DNA from 3 places in the Mesorhizobium sp. ESP-6-2 genome. Region 2 is predicted to be linked to each of the others. Evidence: predicted binding sites of a transcription regulator. Region 2 holds the regulator's gene; each other region holds the start of a gene.
What was found. Region 2 encodes LexA, which represses DNA repair genes until DNA is damaged. Its sites were predicted from a motif close to TGTTCNNNNTGTGTTCNG; they were not measured.
Positions count from the first base shown of each region.

Region 1: a site for LexA is predicted at 2,958-2,975, ahead of recA (recombinase RecA). Genes of this name have one in related genera too.
Region 3: a site for LexA is predicted at 2,107-2,124, ahead of LB532_RS12600 (sel1 repeat family protein). Genes of this name have one in related genera too.

Region 1 covers NZ_JAIUGT010000003.1:178,053-183,185, reverse strand. The annotation lists gene LB532_RS10420 (GFA family protein) at 1-387, opposite strand, end outside; gene LB532_RS10415 (TfoX/Sxy family protein) at 478-801, shown strand; gene LB532_RS10410 (pseudouridine-5'-phosphate glycosidase) at 842-1,759, opposite strand; gene LB532_RS10405 (carbohydrate kinase family protein) at 1,806-2,750, opposite strand; gene recA (recombinase RecA) at 3,033-4,130, shown strand; gene alaS (alanine--tRNA ligase) at 4,435-5,133, shown strand, end outside.
Region 2 covers NZ_JAIUGT010000009.1:122,528-127,660, forward strand. The annotation lists gene gltX (glutamate--tRNA ligase) at 1-480, opposite strand, end outside; gene LB532_RS22495 (ComEC/Rec2 family competence protein) at 584-3,034, shown strand; gene lexA (transcriptional repressor LexA) at 3,028-3,768, opposite strand; gene LB532_RS22505 (TetR/AcrR family transcriptional regulator) at 4,234-4,905, shown strand; gene kynU (kynureninase) at 4,908-5,133, shown strand, end outside.
Region 3 covers NZ_JAIUGT010000004.1:9,584-14,716, forward strand. The annotation lists gene LB532_RS12590 (acetyl/propionyl/methylcrotonyl-CoA carboxylase subunit alpha) at 1-33, shown strand, start outside; gene LB532_RS12595 (branched-chain amino acid ABC transporter substrate-binding protein) at 186-1,307, opposite strand; gene LB532_RS12600 (sel1 repeat family protein) at 1,706-1,972, opposite strand; gene LB532_RS12605 (DUF2147 domain-containing protein) at 2,419-2,760, shown strand; gene LB532_RS12610 (hypothetical protein) at 2,969-3,127, shown strand; gene LB532_RS12615 (hypothetical protein) at 3,182-3,376, shown strand; gene LB532_RS12620 (AMP nucleosidase) at 3,478-4,938, shown strand; gene LB532_RS12625 (endonuclease/exonuclease/phosphatase family protein) at 5,117-5,133, shown strand, end outside.

The sequences.
Region 1 (5,133 bases), on a different contig from region 2:
GTATTTCAGCATCAGATGCACCTTTTCAGGCGGTTTCGGCAGGTCGCTGTCGATCGCCGAGGCGAAGGGATGGACGAGTTCCGGCCAGGTCGGGTCGTAGAGCCACAGCGCCGATCCGCATTTGCGGCAGAAATTGCGCTCTCCGGTCGAGATCTCGCAATGCGGATGTTCGTCGTCCTCGATCTCGGCCCGATAGACGCCGAGGCTGCTCTTGCCCCGGATGGTCATCGTCTCGTAGTCGGCGCCGAGATTGATGGCAAAACCGCCGCCGCCCTGCTGCTTGCGGCAGATCGAGCAGTAGCACAGCATGAACGGCACGGGCGTGTGGCTTTCCACCTCGAAACGAACGGCATTGCAGCGGCAGGACCCCTTGAGCAGGACAGGCATGGCGGGAACTCCGATCGATCCTTTTCAACCTGTCAGCATGGTTTTGGTTGCGCCGATGACAAGGCCGGATCGCGGTGACATGATCCGCACATGGACAATGAACGCATAGAAGAACTCTTCCAGAGCCTGGGCCCGGTCAGCATCCGGAAACTGTTCGGCGGCAAGGGCATCTATGCCGACGGCGTCATCGTCGCCATCGTGCTGCGCGGCGAATTGATGCTGAAGGCGGACGAGCAAAGCGCGCCCGACTTCGAGGCCGCCGCCTGCACGCAGTGGACCTACACCGGGTCCCGCCACGGCAAGCTGGTGGCGATGCCCTACTGGAGCATTCCCGATAGTGCCTTCGACGACCCGGATGAGATGGCGGTGTGGGCGCGGCGGGCCTATGAGGCGGGGCGAAGGGCGGGGAAGTGAACCGCAGCCGTCGAGTTCCTTCACACCGCCGACATTGGCCCTACAGCGCCTTGGCGATCCGCGCTGCCAGCCGCGCATTGTTCTCGACCAGGGCGATGTTGGTCTTCAGGCTTCGGCCGCCGGTCAGCTCGAGGATCTTCGACAACAGGAACGGCGTCACCGCCTTGCCGGTGACATTGAGCGCCTCGGCGGCCTTCTGGGCGGCCTCGATGTAGCCGCCCATCTCGCCGGCCGGGATTTCGTGACCCTCCGGCACCGGATTGGCGATCAGCATGCCGCCGCTCAGGCCCAGGGCCTGTCGCGTCTTGTAGAAATGCGCGATGTCTTCCGGAGCGTGCAAGGTCAGCGGCGCCCGGAACGGCGACTGCCGCGACCAGAAGGCCGGCATGGTCTCGCAGCCATGGCCAATCACGGGCACGCCGCGGGTCTCCAGCACTTCCAGCGTCTTTTCGATGTCGAGGATGGCCTTGGCTCCAGCCGAGACGACGATGACGGGCGTGCGCGCCAGCTCATCGAGATCAGCCGAAATGTCGAAGCTTTTTTCGGCGCCCTTGTGCACGCCGCCAATGCCGCCGGTGGCGAACACCTTTATCCCAACCATATGCGCGGCGATCATCGTGGCGGCAACCGTCGTGCCGCCGGTGCGCCCTTGCGCAACGGCGAAGCCGAGATCGGCGCGAGAGAGCTTCATGGCATCGCCGGTCATGGCAAGCGATTCGCGTTCTCCGTCGGAGAGGCCGATCTTGATGCGGCCCGCCACCACGGCGATCGTCGCCGGCACCGCGCCGCCATCGGCAATGATCCTTTCCACGTCGGCCGCCATAGCGCCATTGTCGGGGTAGGGCATGCCATGGGTTATGATGGTGCTTTCCAGCGCCACCACGGGCTTCCCGGCCGACAGGGCCTGCGCCACCGGCGCGTGGACATCGATGAAGGGGCGGACGGTATCTGGGGTCATCTGGATCTCCAATCCGAAATGCGGGGCATCCTTTCAGACGCCGGTCTCATGCCATTTCCTGCTCTTCGGGCACAAGAGCCAGAGCTTGCGCAAAAGTCGCCGTGGTGAAATCGGGAACGGCGCCCGCGCTTTCAATAGCCAGCGTCGCGGCGGCGACGCCCTCGCGCAGCGCCGCGCGCAAGGGCATGCCGCGCAGTAGGGCGGCGACCGTAGCGCCCGCCAGCGCGTCGCCGGCGCCAGTGACGTCCACGACCTTTCTTGGAGGGGGCGGGACGACGGCAAAGCTGCCGTCGCGGTCGAAGCCCAGCACCGGGCCACCGCCCGCCGTGACCACCGCGCTGTCGAGGCCGGCGCTTCTCAGCCCGTCGACGATAGTTTTTTGAGAGGCGGCATCATCAAGCCCGGCAAGCGCCACCGCCTCGCGCCTGTTCATGAAGGCGACGGCCAGTCCGCCGAGCACCGGTGTCAAGCGCACGACCTTGGCCGGTGAAATGGCAATGGCGAACACGGGCTTGCCGGCGGCAAGCGATACCAGCCGCTCCAGAGCCGCCGATGGCAGATTGGCGTCGCACAGAACGGCATCGGCGGCGGCGATCTCCTCCCGCACCCTGGAGCGGCGGATCTGCTTTGCAAATGCCAGCTCATAAAGCGCCATGTCGGCAAAGCCGACGAGCAATTCGCCCTCGCGGTCGATCAGCGCCGTATAGCTCGGCGTCGTCCGGTCGAGGAACACCGCGGACAGGTCGGCAATGCCCGCTTCGGCGATGGCGCGCGAAACCGTGTCGGCGGCGGCATCGCCGCCGCGCACCGACAGCAGCGAGCCCGAGACGCCTCGCCGCACCGTGCTGCGCAAGGCGTTGAAGACGCCGCCGCCGACATCCTCGCGCATCGTGCCCGGGTTGGAGGCAGCCGGCACGTAAGCGCCGGACACTTGACCGCGCCTGTCGATATGGGCGCCGCCCACCGCCAGGACTCTTGGAGATCTCACCATGCGCCGATATGACCTTTGTTGGCGGTCACGCACAAGCGCCATGCTGTGCGACGGAGCTTCGCAGGCAACAGCCGGCGATTCGTGAGGTCGGCCCGGCGAACCAGCCTGGCCTAATATTCGGACCATGCTGGAGCCGAATCGTGAGACAAAAAAAGAACAAATCAGGATGTTTCTTATTTTTCAAATGCTTGATCCCTCTTGCCAAATGAGAACAAAAAAGGTACAAATAACCAAGGATTACGGATTGTCCGGCCTTCATTGACGACTACGGGGTGATGTATCATGGCTCAGAACAGCTTGCGGCTTGTAGAGGATAAGGCAGTGGACAAATCAAAGGCTCTGGATGCGGCGCTGTCGCAAATCGAGCGAGCTTTCGGCAAGGGCTCGATCATGCGGCTCGGCGCGAACGAGCAGGTCGTCGAGATCGAAACCGTGCCGACCGGCTCGCTCGGCCTCGACATCGCGCTTGGCGTCGGCGGCCTGCCGCGCGGCCGCATCATCGAGATCTACGGGCCGGAAAGCTCGGGCAAGACGACACTGGCGCTGCACACGGTGGCGGAAGCCCAGAAGAAGGGCGGCATCTGCGCCTTCGTTGATGCCGAGCATGCGCTCGATCCGGTCTATGCCCGCAAGCTCGGAGTCGATCTCGAAAACCTCCTGATCTCGCAGCCTGACACTGGCGAGCAGGCGCTTGAGATCTGCGATACGCTGGTGCGCTCCGGCGCCATCGACGTGCTGGTGGTCGATTCGGTCGCGGCGCTGACGCCGCGCGCCGAAATCGAGGGCGAGATGGGCGATTCGTTGCCCGGCCTGCAGGCCCGCCTGATGAGCCAGGCGCTGCGCAAGCTGACCGCCTCGATCTCGCGCTCCAACACCATGGTCATCTTCATCAACCAGATCCGCATGAAGATCGGCGTCATGTTCGGCTCGCCTGAAACCACCACCGGCGGCAATGCGCTCAAATTCTACGCCTCGGTGCGTCTCGATATCCGCCGCATCGGCTCGGTCAAGGACCGCGACGAGGTCGTCGGCAACCAGACCCGCGTCAAGGTGGTCAAGAACAAGCTGGCGCCGCCCTTCAAGGTGGTCGAGTTCGACATCATGTACGGCGAAGGCGTGTCGAAGACCGGCGAACTGGTCGATCTCGGCGTCAAGGCCGGCGTGGTCGAGAAGTCGGGCGCCTGGTTCTCCTACAATTCGCAGCGTCTCGGCCAGGGCCGGGAGAACGCGAAGCTGTTCCTGCGCGACAATCCCGATACGGCGCGCGAGATCGAACTTGCGCTCAGGCAGAACGCCGGACTGATCGCCGAAAAATTCCTAGAGAATGGCGGCTCCGAAGGTGGTGACGATGGGTTCGAGGATGAAGCCGGCGCGATGTAAGCGTTCGCCGGCGTAATCCAAGCGTTCGCGGGCGCGATCTATCATTCGATTTACGGCCCGAGTTCGGCCATAATCCCGGTTCATCAACTTGAGCTTATGTAATCGAGTTCTGTAGTATTGCGTTTCGAACCGCCGGCCCCCGTGCCGGCGGTTTGCGTTTTGAGCGGCTGGCGAACCGCGAATTGGCCGGCTTGCGTGTTTCTGGACAGGGTGCCAAGCGGCGGCTAAAAGGCCAGCTCCATCTTCTAAAGCAGAGCCCATTTCCGCCGGTCCGGCCGGCGGCCCTCTCGAAAAGGCAGCATTCATGAGTGGCGTGAACGAGATCCGGTCGACATTTCTCGACTATTTCCGCAAGGAGGGTCACGAGGTCGTGGCGTCGAGCCCGCTTGTGCCGCGCAACGATCCGACGCTGATGTTCACCAATGCCGGCATGGTGCAGTTCAAGAACGTCTTCACCGGCTTGGAGAAGCGGCCCTATTCGCGTGCCACGACCGCCCAGAAAAGCGTTCGCGCCGGCGGCAAGCACAACGACCTCGACAATGTCGGCTACACCGCGCGCCACCTGACGTTCTTCGAGATGCTCGGCAATTTCTCCTTCGGCGACTATTTCAAGGAGCGCGCCATCGAGTTGGCCTGGAACCTCATCACCAGGGAGTTCGGGCTGAAGAAGGACAAGCTGCTCGTCACCGTCTATCACACCGACGACGAGGCGGCCGGCTTCTGGAAGAAGATCGCGGGTTTTTCCGACGATCGCATCATCCGCATCCCGACCTCCGACAATTTCTGGGCGATGGGCGACACCGGGCCATGCGGGCCATGCTCGGAAATCTTCATCGACCGTGGCGAGCACATCTGGGGCGGTCCGCCCGGCACCCCGGAGGAGGATGGCGATCGCTTCCTGGAATTCTGGAACCTGGTGTTCATGCAGTACGAGCAGGTGACGAAGGACGAGCGCATCGACCTGCCGCGCCCGTCGATCGACACCGGCATGGGCCTGGAGCGC
Region 2 (5,133 bases):
CTGGACACGGTCATGCACCACCGTCTCGCCCTTGGTCGGCGCCTTGATGCGGATCGCGCCCTTGACGCCAGGAGGCGCCTGCGAAGGGTCGCGGTCACGCCAGCTTCCGTCATAGCGCGGCGGCAGGCCCTTGGCCCTGGCCGCCTCGCGCATGGCCTCAAGCTCGGCAGGAGTCTCGTAGCTGTAATAGGCCTTGCCCATGCGCACCAGCTCCTCGGCCACCTCGCGATGGCGCGGCGCGCGCTCGAATTGCGAGACGGCCTCGCCGTCCCAGCCAAGACCGAGCCAGGAAAGGCCGTCCAGGATGGCGGCCGTTGCCGCATCGGTGGAGCGCTCGCGGTCGGTGTCCTCGATGCGCAGCAGCATAGTACCGCCGGTGTGCCTGGCGTAGAGCCAGTTGAAGAGCGCCGTACGCGCGCCGCCAATGTGCAGGTAGCCGGTGGGCGAGGGGGCAAAACGGGTGACAACCTTGTCGGACATACAACTCTCGGGAAACGTCTGGAGCGAGGTGCGGATCACGCGCACTTTCGCGCGTCGCGCGTTCATGTAGCATAGGGTGTCGAGGGCGCAAGGGGCAGACCCGATGGCTGGAGCGGGCCGGGGCGCGGAGGAAGGCGAGGACGTCGTTACCGGCGTCAGCGAACGCTCTCTCTTTGTCATGCCCGCGCCGGCCTCATTGCCGCTGGCGCCGTCGCCCTTACAGCAGCCCGGCAAGTCGATGCCGCCGGATGTTTCCGCGCCGCCTGGCGTCCCTGCTGTCCGCGCGGCCTCGCGCCTGCGCCGGGAGTTCGGTCGTGCTTCATGGCCTCGCCTGCGCAACGGCGTGGCCAGAGCCGCCGAGCTCGAACTCGATCGGGGCATAGCCTTCCTGCTCGTCCCGGTGTTCCTGGCGTGCGGATCGATTGCCTATTTTTCGTTGGCGGCGGAGCCGGGCTTTGCCAAGCCCGTCGCGGTCGCGATCCTGATGGCACTGTGCGCGCTCGTTTCGCGCTCATGGCCGAAAACGCACCTGTGCTTCATGGCGGCGCTGTTGTGCGCGCTCGGCATGCTCGCCGGCAAAGTCGAGACTTGGCGGGCGGGAACGCGGATGCTGGGCTCGGAAATCTCCACGCAAGTGACCGGCCGCGTCGTTTCGGTCGACCAGATGGAGACCGGCCGCATCCGGCTGACCATCGACGTGACATCGACCGCGCGGCCGAAACTGCGCTACGCGCCGGAGCGCGTTCGCCTTTCGGCGCGCAAGGTGCCGGCTGAAGTGACCGCCGGGTCCCTCGTGACCGGCTATGCCAGGCTGTTGCCGCCAACCGGACCGGTGCGGCCGGACAGCTATGACTTTTCCTTCGACAGCTACTTCGCCGGCATCGGCGCCAGCGGCTTCTTTCTCGGCAACCCCAAAATCGTCTCGGCCGATGACAGGCCGCTGTTGGCTGGCCTTTCAGCCGCGATCGAGAGCGCTCGCGAAACCATTGCCGACCATATCAGAGGCAGCATCGGCGGCGCCGAGGGCGAGATCGCCGCGGCGCTGATCGTGGGTGTGCGTGCAGGTATTCCCGACGAGATCAACGAAGCGATGCGACGCACCGGCATCTATCACATCATTTCCATCTCCGGGCTGCACATGGCGCTGGTCGCCGGCACAGTCATGGGTCTGCTGCGCGGCGGCTTCGCCTTGTTCCCGAACTTCTCTTCCCGTCGGCCGGTCAAGAAATACGCGGCCGCAGCCGCCCTTTTCTCGATCGCTGCCTATCTCGTCATTTCAGGCGTCGTCGTTGCCGCCGAACGGAGTTTCATCATGCTGGCGGTGATGCTGATCGCCGTGCTGTTCGATCGTGCGGCACTCACCATGCGCAACCTGGCGATTTCGGCGATCGCCGTCATCGTGGTGTCGCCGCACGAGGTGGTAGGGCCGAGCTTCCAGATGTCGTTTGCCGCCACCGCGGCCCTGGTCGGCGCCTATGCCGGCTGGTCGGATCGCAAAGCCGACAAAGCGCGGACCCCGCCGCCGCAACGGACCTTGCCCGGCCTCCTGACGCGAAAACTGCTGCTGGCGACAGGTGGGCTGGCAATGACCTCGATCATCGCGGGAAGCGCCACGGCGCTTTTCGCCATCTGGCATTTCCAGCGCGTGTCGCCGCTCAGCCTGTTCGCCAATCTTGCAGTCATGCCGATCGTTTCCGTCGTGATGTTTCTTGCGGTTGCCAGTGCGCTGCTGATGCCGTTCGGGTTCGATGGACCATCGCTTTATCTGATGGGCAAGGGACTGACCGCGATGATCGCCATATCGGGATGGATCTCGCAACGCTCGCCGGTCGACGCGGTCGGGTTGATTTCGCAGCAATCCGTTCTTCTGGTGGCGATCGCCCTGGTCATCGCGACGATGGCCACGACATGGCTGCGGCTGGCGGCACTTCCCTTCGCGCTCGCCGGCCTGTTGACCGTCTCGGACACGCGCACGCCGGACGTGCTGATTTCGGAGGATGCCCGCTTGGTGGCGCTGCCGATCGGCGGCGGCGAGCTCGCGATCAACCGGGCGCGCCCGAACGAATTCACGGTCGACAACTGGAAACGCGCGCTGAAATCCGAAACCATCGTTGCGCCGGAGCTGTTCGGCAGCGGAGACGGACAGTTCGACATCTTCGATCCCGCGCAACTTCCGGCGGGAGCGCCTTTCTATTGTTTCACCGGCCTGTGCATGGCCCGGCATCCCTCCGGGGCGATCATTGCGCAGGTGGAGGATCGCAAGGATGCCTGGAGGGCCTGCGCCTATGCGGATCTGATCGTCATCAACGACCCCGGGGGCTACGACCCCTGCCACAATCCGCTGGTTCTCGTCATCACCAAGCGGCAGCTCGCTCGCAAGGGAAGTGCCGCCGTATTCTTCGACCAGCAATCGGCGACGGCACCGGCCCAGGTCAGCTTTGCCGTCGACAGGCCATATCGGCCCTGGCACGAACAGCGAAAATTTTCACGTGAGGCAAGGGGACTGCCGCCTTACCGTAAACCCGAAAAGCCCACCGCCGAACCCGCTCAGTAGCGCCTGATCAGTCCGACCAGCTTGCCTTGCACCTTGACCCTGTCCGGTCCGAAAATACGTGTTTCATAGGCCGGATTGGCGGCCTCAAGCGCAATCGAGGCGCCCTTGCGACGGAAGCGCTTCAGCGTCGCTTCCTCCTCGTCGACCAGGGCCACGACAATCTCGCCGGGACTTGCGGTGTCGGCGTTGCGGATGATGACCGTATCGCCGTCGAAGATGCCGGCCTCGATCATCGAATCGCCCTTGACCTCCAGCGCATAGTGCTCGCCGCCCATGATCATGTCCGGCGGCACCGAAATGGAATGCGTCTGATGTTGGATAGCGTCGATCGGCACGCCCGCAGCGATACGGCCCATGACCGGGATCGACACCGCTGAAACCGCGTCGTCGTCATTGCCGGCAGCGGGCAGACGCGAAGACGTCGCCGGCTTGATCTGCCGGCTAGGGCTGCCCTGTCCGAGGCTGCCCTGGATGACGCTCGGGGAGAACTTCTTTGCCGCGTTAAGACCCGGCGCGATCGAGTCCGGCAGGCGCAGCACCTCCAGTGCGCGCGCCCGGTTGGGCAGGCGGCGAATAAAGCCGCGCTCCTCCAACGCTGTGATCAGCCGATGAATTCCCGACTTGGAGGCGAGGTCCAGCGCTTCCTTCATCTCGTCGAAGGACGGCGGAATGCCGCTTTCCTTCAGCCGTTCATGGATGAACATCAAGAGTTCATGTTGCTTGCGCGTGAGCATGGCGGCCCCCAAAGGCATTGCACGAAGGGTCTGGAACCAGAATCAGAAAACAAACCCAGAACAAACACTATCTGTTCCAGTTGTGTTCCGCAACCATTTAAAGTTTAATGAATTTGTTAAGGCGGCGGAAACGAAACGCCCTCCCGCAGCCAGCATCCTGCCAACGCGATCCGTCGTCAATGCGCTCTCAGGCTCTTTGAAACTATTTTGGTTAATGGCCTGTGGCCCGGCCGATCTCCACTCTTGGTACAAGCCTGAAAACTGTGTGACCGGCAGGTGCCGGCTGCCTTTCGGGGCGGATCAAAATCTCCGCGGCTCGTGAACGAAACGAAACCAAAATGCCAACTTCCTGCCGGAAAGTGGCCAGACATCACCGGACGCGACGGGCTGCGTTCGTTCGCTCCTTGCTTCCCGTTCGCTTGACTAAACCGTATAATAATGTACGGTTTTCGAAGAGGAACACCAATGACCACGCCGAAGCAGGCCGCGCGACGCGAACGGATAGAGGAGGCCGCCTATGCGGTGCTCCGGGAAACCGGCTACAAAAGCGCCTCCCTGCTTGCCATCGCCAAGCGGGCATCGGCCTCGAACGAAACCCTTTACAACTGGTACGGCAACAAGCAGGTCCTGTTTCGATCCTTGATCGAAGCCAATGCGGGAGAAGCAAGGAAGCTGCTGGAGGACGCTCTTCACCAAGCGCGCGATCCACTCGAAACCCTGAATTCGCTCGGGCCAGTCCTGCTGACCCTTGTGACGGGCGACAAGGCGGTGGCGCTCAATCGCGCCGCAGCCGGCGACGTCAACGATACAGGCACGCTGGGCCAATCGATCGCGCAATTCGGCCGCAATACCATAATGCCGCTTGTCGGCGACCTGCTTCGAACCGCAAGTCGGGCCGGCCTGATCGCCTGTGACGATCCTGTCGAAGCCGCCGACATCTACATCAGTCTTTTGATCGGCGATCTCCAGGTTCGCCGGATCGTCGGGGTGCTCGAGGAGTTGCCTCGGCCGGAAATCGAGCAAAGATCGAACCGGGCGTTCACCCTGTTCTTGCGCCTCTATGCGGCCAGCCCTTGCCCCGGCGGCAAAACAGCCGGCCCGTTTCCGGGGCGCTCTTCTCACCGAGGAACATCGTGACCATGAGCAAAATTCCCGATCTCGCAGCGATCGAGGCAATGGACACCGCGGATCCGCTGCGTGCCATGCGTGACCGCTTCACCTTGCCTCAAGGGGTGATCTATCTCGACGGCAATTCGCTGGGCGCCGCTTCCCCCGCCGTGTTCGGCGAGCTGCAGAAGGCCGCCACGCAGGAGTGGGCGCAGGATCTGATCCGCGCCTGGAACACCGCCGGCTGGTTCGACATGC
Region 3 (5,133 bases), on a different contig from region 2:
GTGCTGGTGCGGTTCGAGGATATGCAAGGCTGACAGCCTCGCTGCCGGATGCCAAGCGTCCCTGTCCTGCCGGACAGTGAGAGGCGCCGTAGAATGTCGACCGGCGCTATATGTCCATGGCAAGACACACAGGCAGAAATGAAATGGCCGGGACGAGCCCGGCCATTCCATCATATGGGCAGCGATTACGGCTGGATCGGCGCGTATTTGCCGTCGTGCCACTGGTTGATGTCGTAGCTGGCGTTCTTGAGGTCGCCCTTCTCGTCGAAGGTGACATTGCCGACAACCGTGCTGATCGGCTGCCCGTTCTTCAGCGCCTCGGCGACCTTGGCCGGATCATCGCTGCCGGCACGCTTGATGCCTTCCGCAAAGGCCTGGATCGTGGCGTAGGAGAACAGCGTGAAGCCTTCCGGCACGAAGCCGCCGGCTTTGATCTTCTCGACGGCTGCCTTGGCTTCCGGCTTTGCCTGAGGATCCGATGGGAAGACGAACATGGTGCCTTCGCCGGCCGGGCCGGCGACCTGCCAGAACTCCGGCGAGGCTATCGAATCGGGCATGATCAGCTGGAACTTGATGCCCTGTTCCGCCGACTGGCGCAGGATCAGGCCAGCCTCCGGGTGATAACCGCCAAAATAGACAACGTCGGCCTTGAGGTCCTTGAGCTTGGTTACCAGCGCCGAATAGTCCTTTTCGCCGGCGTTGATGCCTTCATAGTCCACTTCCTTCAGGCCGCCGGCATTCATCGTCGCCTTGACCGCATCGGCAACGCCCTGACCGTAGGCACTCTTGTCATGCAGGATGACGACGTTCTTGCCGGCATATTTCTTCGCGATCCACGGGCCTATGAAGGCGCCCTGCGCATCGTCACGCGTGTAGAGGCGCATGATCGTCGGCCAGCCGGCCTTCGCTGCGGCGTCGGTCAGCACCGGGTTCGAGGAGGCCGGGCTCATCATCAGGGCACCGGCTTCGGCATAGACGGCGGAAGCCGGAATGCTCGAACCCGAGCAAGCGTGGCCGTCGATGAACTTGACGCCGTTGGCGACGATACGGTTGGCGACCGAAACCGCCTGCTTCGGGTCGCACTGGTCATCCTCGATATCGAGCTTGATCTGGCGACCGTCGACACCGCCGGCGGCATTGATCGCGTCGGCGGCAGCCTGCGCGCCCTGCTTGAACTGATCGCCGATGGTGGCGAGCTGTCCGGTCATCGGACCGACCACCGAAAAGGTGATGTCGTCGGCAAAGGCGACCGGCGTGCTCATCATCAGGCCGAAAATGGCCGCGTTCAAAATACTCAATTTTTTCATTGTGGTATGACTCCTCCACTCACGCGCGGCCGCCCCGGCCACGCTTCTTCCAGAGAGGCCGGACAATTTCATCCTTCGTGTGGCCTGTCTAGGCGCATTGACGCCGCTCGATTGGGCCTGCGAAGCATCGCTGGAGCAAAAAGGCAAAAGCCGCGCCGGCCTTGTTCCGGCCGGTCGCGGCTTTGCCTGTCGAGCTGTTTCTCAAGCGCCCCGCACTCGAACCCAACTCGCCTTCCCTGTCTTCCTGCTGGCCTTGATCTTTCCGAAAGCCGGATCATGGCCGCCGCGCCGCTGGCCCTGTCGGGCGTGCCGCGTTCTTGGTTTTGTCGCGTGGCCGTCTTACCGCGGCCTTGTCCTTGCCCGGCGGACCGGAAGGCCGCCCTGCCTTGTCTCTAAATTCAGTGCATCGTCATCCATTCGCGGGCTTCGCGCAGCGCCTTGGCGATCTCGACCTTCGACATTGCAGCCGACAGTTCCGAGCGCAATTCCGCAGCGCGGGCCGAACCCTTGATCGCGGCGATGTTGAACCATTTGTGGGCGGCCACGACATCGGTCTCGCAATCGCGGCCCGTCGCATACATCATCCCCAGTTCGAAAAGAATGTCGGCCTGGGCAGTTGCCCCCATGGCGCCGAAGCCTGCTTCAAGCATTTCAAAACGTGCCATTTTTCAACCCTCTCTTCCGGCCCTGTCTGGCTCCCGAGAGCTGCCTCCGTTTGTCTGTCCGGGCTGCTCTTTCGATGCTTTCGAGAATGCCGCTCAGGCTTGAATCCGTCGTTAAATGGCGTGCTTAATTTGAGGAAAACAAAGCTAAAACAATAGGTAAACGTGGAAATTCGTTAAGGATACAAAGCCAGCGATTCAGCCGGATAGCGCCAAATTTGACGAAAATTTTCGCGAGCGGAATCAACACTCCGCTAACCACGCGAAACAAACGCCGCGCATACATGCATTCATTTCCCTGCCGACATTGCTTCCGTCGACGCTTCTGAATTGCCAAAGCTTCCGCTGCGGCACCGCTTTTGTTTTGCAGGGAGCTGGATTAGCTTACGTTTGCGTAAGCGGCAGACCGGCGAGGCGGAGCCTCCTGCCGGGTATCCAAGGGAGGAAAGATGTTTCGAAAAGCAAGCCTGGCCCTGGCGGCCACTTTGATCCTGACCGGTGTGGCCTGGGCCGATCCGATCGAGGGAAACTGGAAGACGCAGGCCGGCGATACCGCGGCCATCGGGGGCTCGGGTTCATTTTCCATCACGCTGAAGTCTGGCAAATATGCCGGCAAGACCATCGGTTCGCTCAAGGCGTCCGACGACAACAAATACACCGGCAGCATAACCGACCTGGCAAACGACAAGACCTACTCCGGCAAGGCGACGCTGTCGGGCACCTCGCTGAAAATGAGCGGTTGCGTGCTCGGCGGGCTGATCTGCAAGAGTCAGACCTGGCACAAGCTCTGATCGACCCCATCCTTGCGAAATGAAAACGGGGCCTGCAGGCCCCGTTTTCGTTTCATGATCCTGGCATGCTGTGCCGGCGGCCATGCTCCTCATGGCCAGCGCCGCCTCAAAACCCCGTCAACCAATTTGAACGGCAGATGAACGCCGGCATCAGAGCCGGTTCAGTCGTGCCCGAGCATTCTCCTGCGTGTTGAAGGAGACACGACCAATGCTCGCCCGCCGCTTCACCATTGTCTGCCTGCTGGTGAGCCTGTTTGGAATGTTCTTCGCCATCCTCGTCGCCGAAGCGGGCCGTTCGGCCCGTTCCTGGGACGAGGCCAGTTCCAGAACCTGCCGCCTCGCCTGCCCGACCACCCTTCGCCCCTGAGACAGAAACCAAAGACCTGACCAAACACAAGACCCCGAAAGAAAAGCAAAGACCATGAACCGCATCGCCGCAAACCTCTTCAAGACCGTTCGGCTTCTGCCGCGGGCGGCGCTCATCCTGGTGCTTCTTGCCGCGCCGGTCCTGGCTGTGCCGATGATGCGTGCCGATGCCGGTTCCACGATCGAGGCGCCAGCCATGAAGAAATCCGGCGTCGGTTTCGTGCTGCTGGTCAGCCTGCAGCGCGGATAAATTGCGCCTTCGATCGGGACACCCCTCCCAACTGCGATTCCAAATCTCTATATTGGGCCATGGAAAAGCGAATCTATCCCCAGGCCATCGAATCTGTCGTCATGCCCGAGCCTTTTGGCCGGCAAAGCTTCGACACCGCTGAAAAAGCAGTCGCGGCACTGCAAGCACTCTACGAGCGAAACACCAAGTTCCTGCGCGACTCCTTCGCGGCACTCGCCGCCGGCGGCGACAACAGCAAGCGCTACCGCGCCTTCTACCCGGAGATCGGTGTCACGACCAATTCGTTCACCCAAATCGATTCACGCCAGGCCTATGGCCACATGCCGACGCCGGGGCATTTTTCCACCACCATCACCCAGCCGAGCCTGTTCGAAAGCTATCTGGTCGAGCAACTGCGTCTGATCATGCGCAACCATGGGGTCGCGGTCACGGTTTCGGAATCGACAACGCCGATCCCGCTGCACTTCGCCTTTCTCGAAGGCACCCATGTCGACGGAACGGCCGCCGAGCGCATCCAGCGGCCGATCCGCGACCTGTTCGACGTGCCGGATCTCGACGGCACCGACGACCAGATCGCCAACGGCACGTTCGAAGTGGCGTTCGGCGAACCAAGGCCGCTGGCGCCGTTCACCGCGCAGCGGATCGACTATTCGCTCCACCGCCTGTCGCACTATACCGCCACCACGCCGCAGCATTTCCAGAATTTCGTGCTGTTCACCAACTATCAGTTCTATATCGACGAGTTCGTGGCGCGGGCCCGCGACCTGATGGAAAATGGCGGCGGCGGATATGCCGAATTCATCGAACCGGGCAACGTCGTCACCAAAGCCGGGCAGAGCGCCCCGAGCGAAGGGGTAGCGCCGCAGCGCCTGCCGCAGATGCCGGCCTACCACCTGAAGAAGCCGAATCATGGCGGCATCACCATGGTCAATATCGGTGTCGGACCCTCCAACGCCAAGACGATCACCGACCACATCGCGGTGCTGAGGCCGCATGCCTGGGTGATGCTCGGCCACTGCGCGGGCCTGCGCAATACGCAGGCGCTGGGCGACTATGTGCTGGCGCATGCCTATGTGCGCGAGGATCACGTGCTGGACGACGACCTGCCGGTCTGGGTGCCGATTCCGCCGTTGGCCGAAATCCAGGTGGCGTTGCAGGAAGCGGTGGCCGAAGTGACCGGCCTGTCGGGGTACGATCTCAAGCGCATCATGCGCACCGGCACTGTAGCCACCATTGACAACCGCAACTGGGAACTGCGCGACCAGCGCGGACCGGTGCAGCGGCTTTCGCAGTCGAGGGCGATCGCGCTTGACATGGAATCGGCAACGATCGCGGCCAATGGCTTCCGCTTCCGCGTGCCTTACGGCACGCTCTTGTGTGTCTCCGACAAGCCGCTGCATGGCGAACTGAAGCTGCCCGGCATGGCGACCGAATTCTACAAGCGGCAGGTGGCGCAGCACCTGACCATCGGCATCAGGGCGATGGAAAAGCTTTCGGAAATGCCGATGGAGCGGCTGCATTCGCGCAAGCTCAGAAGTTTTTCGGAAACGGCCTTCCAGTAGCCGATCTGCGCGCCGCCAGAGCCATTCGCCGTCTTGCCGGCGATTCGCCATCTTGCCGGCAACTCGCTATCTTGCCAGCAATTCGCTATCTTGATTGAGCCGCATTTTTGCCGATAACCGATCGAGGACCATCGCTGGCAACTCATGCAGATCTGATCCGATGAAACGCAGTCGAGACATGGCGGCTTCACTGGT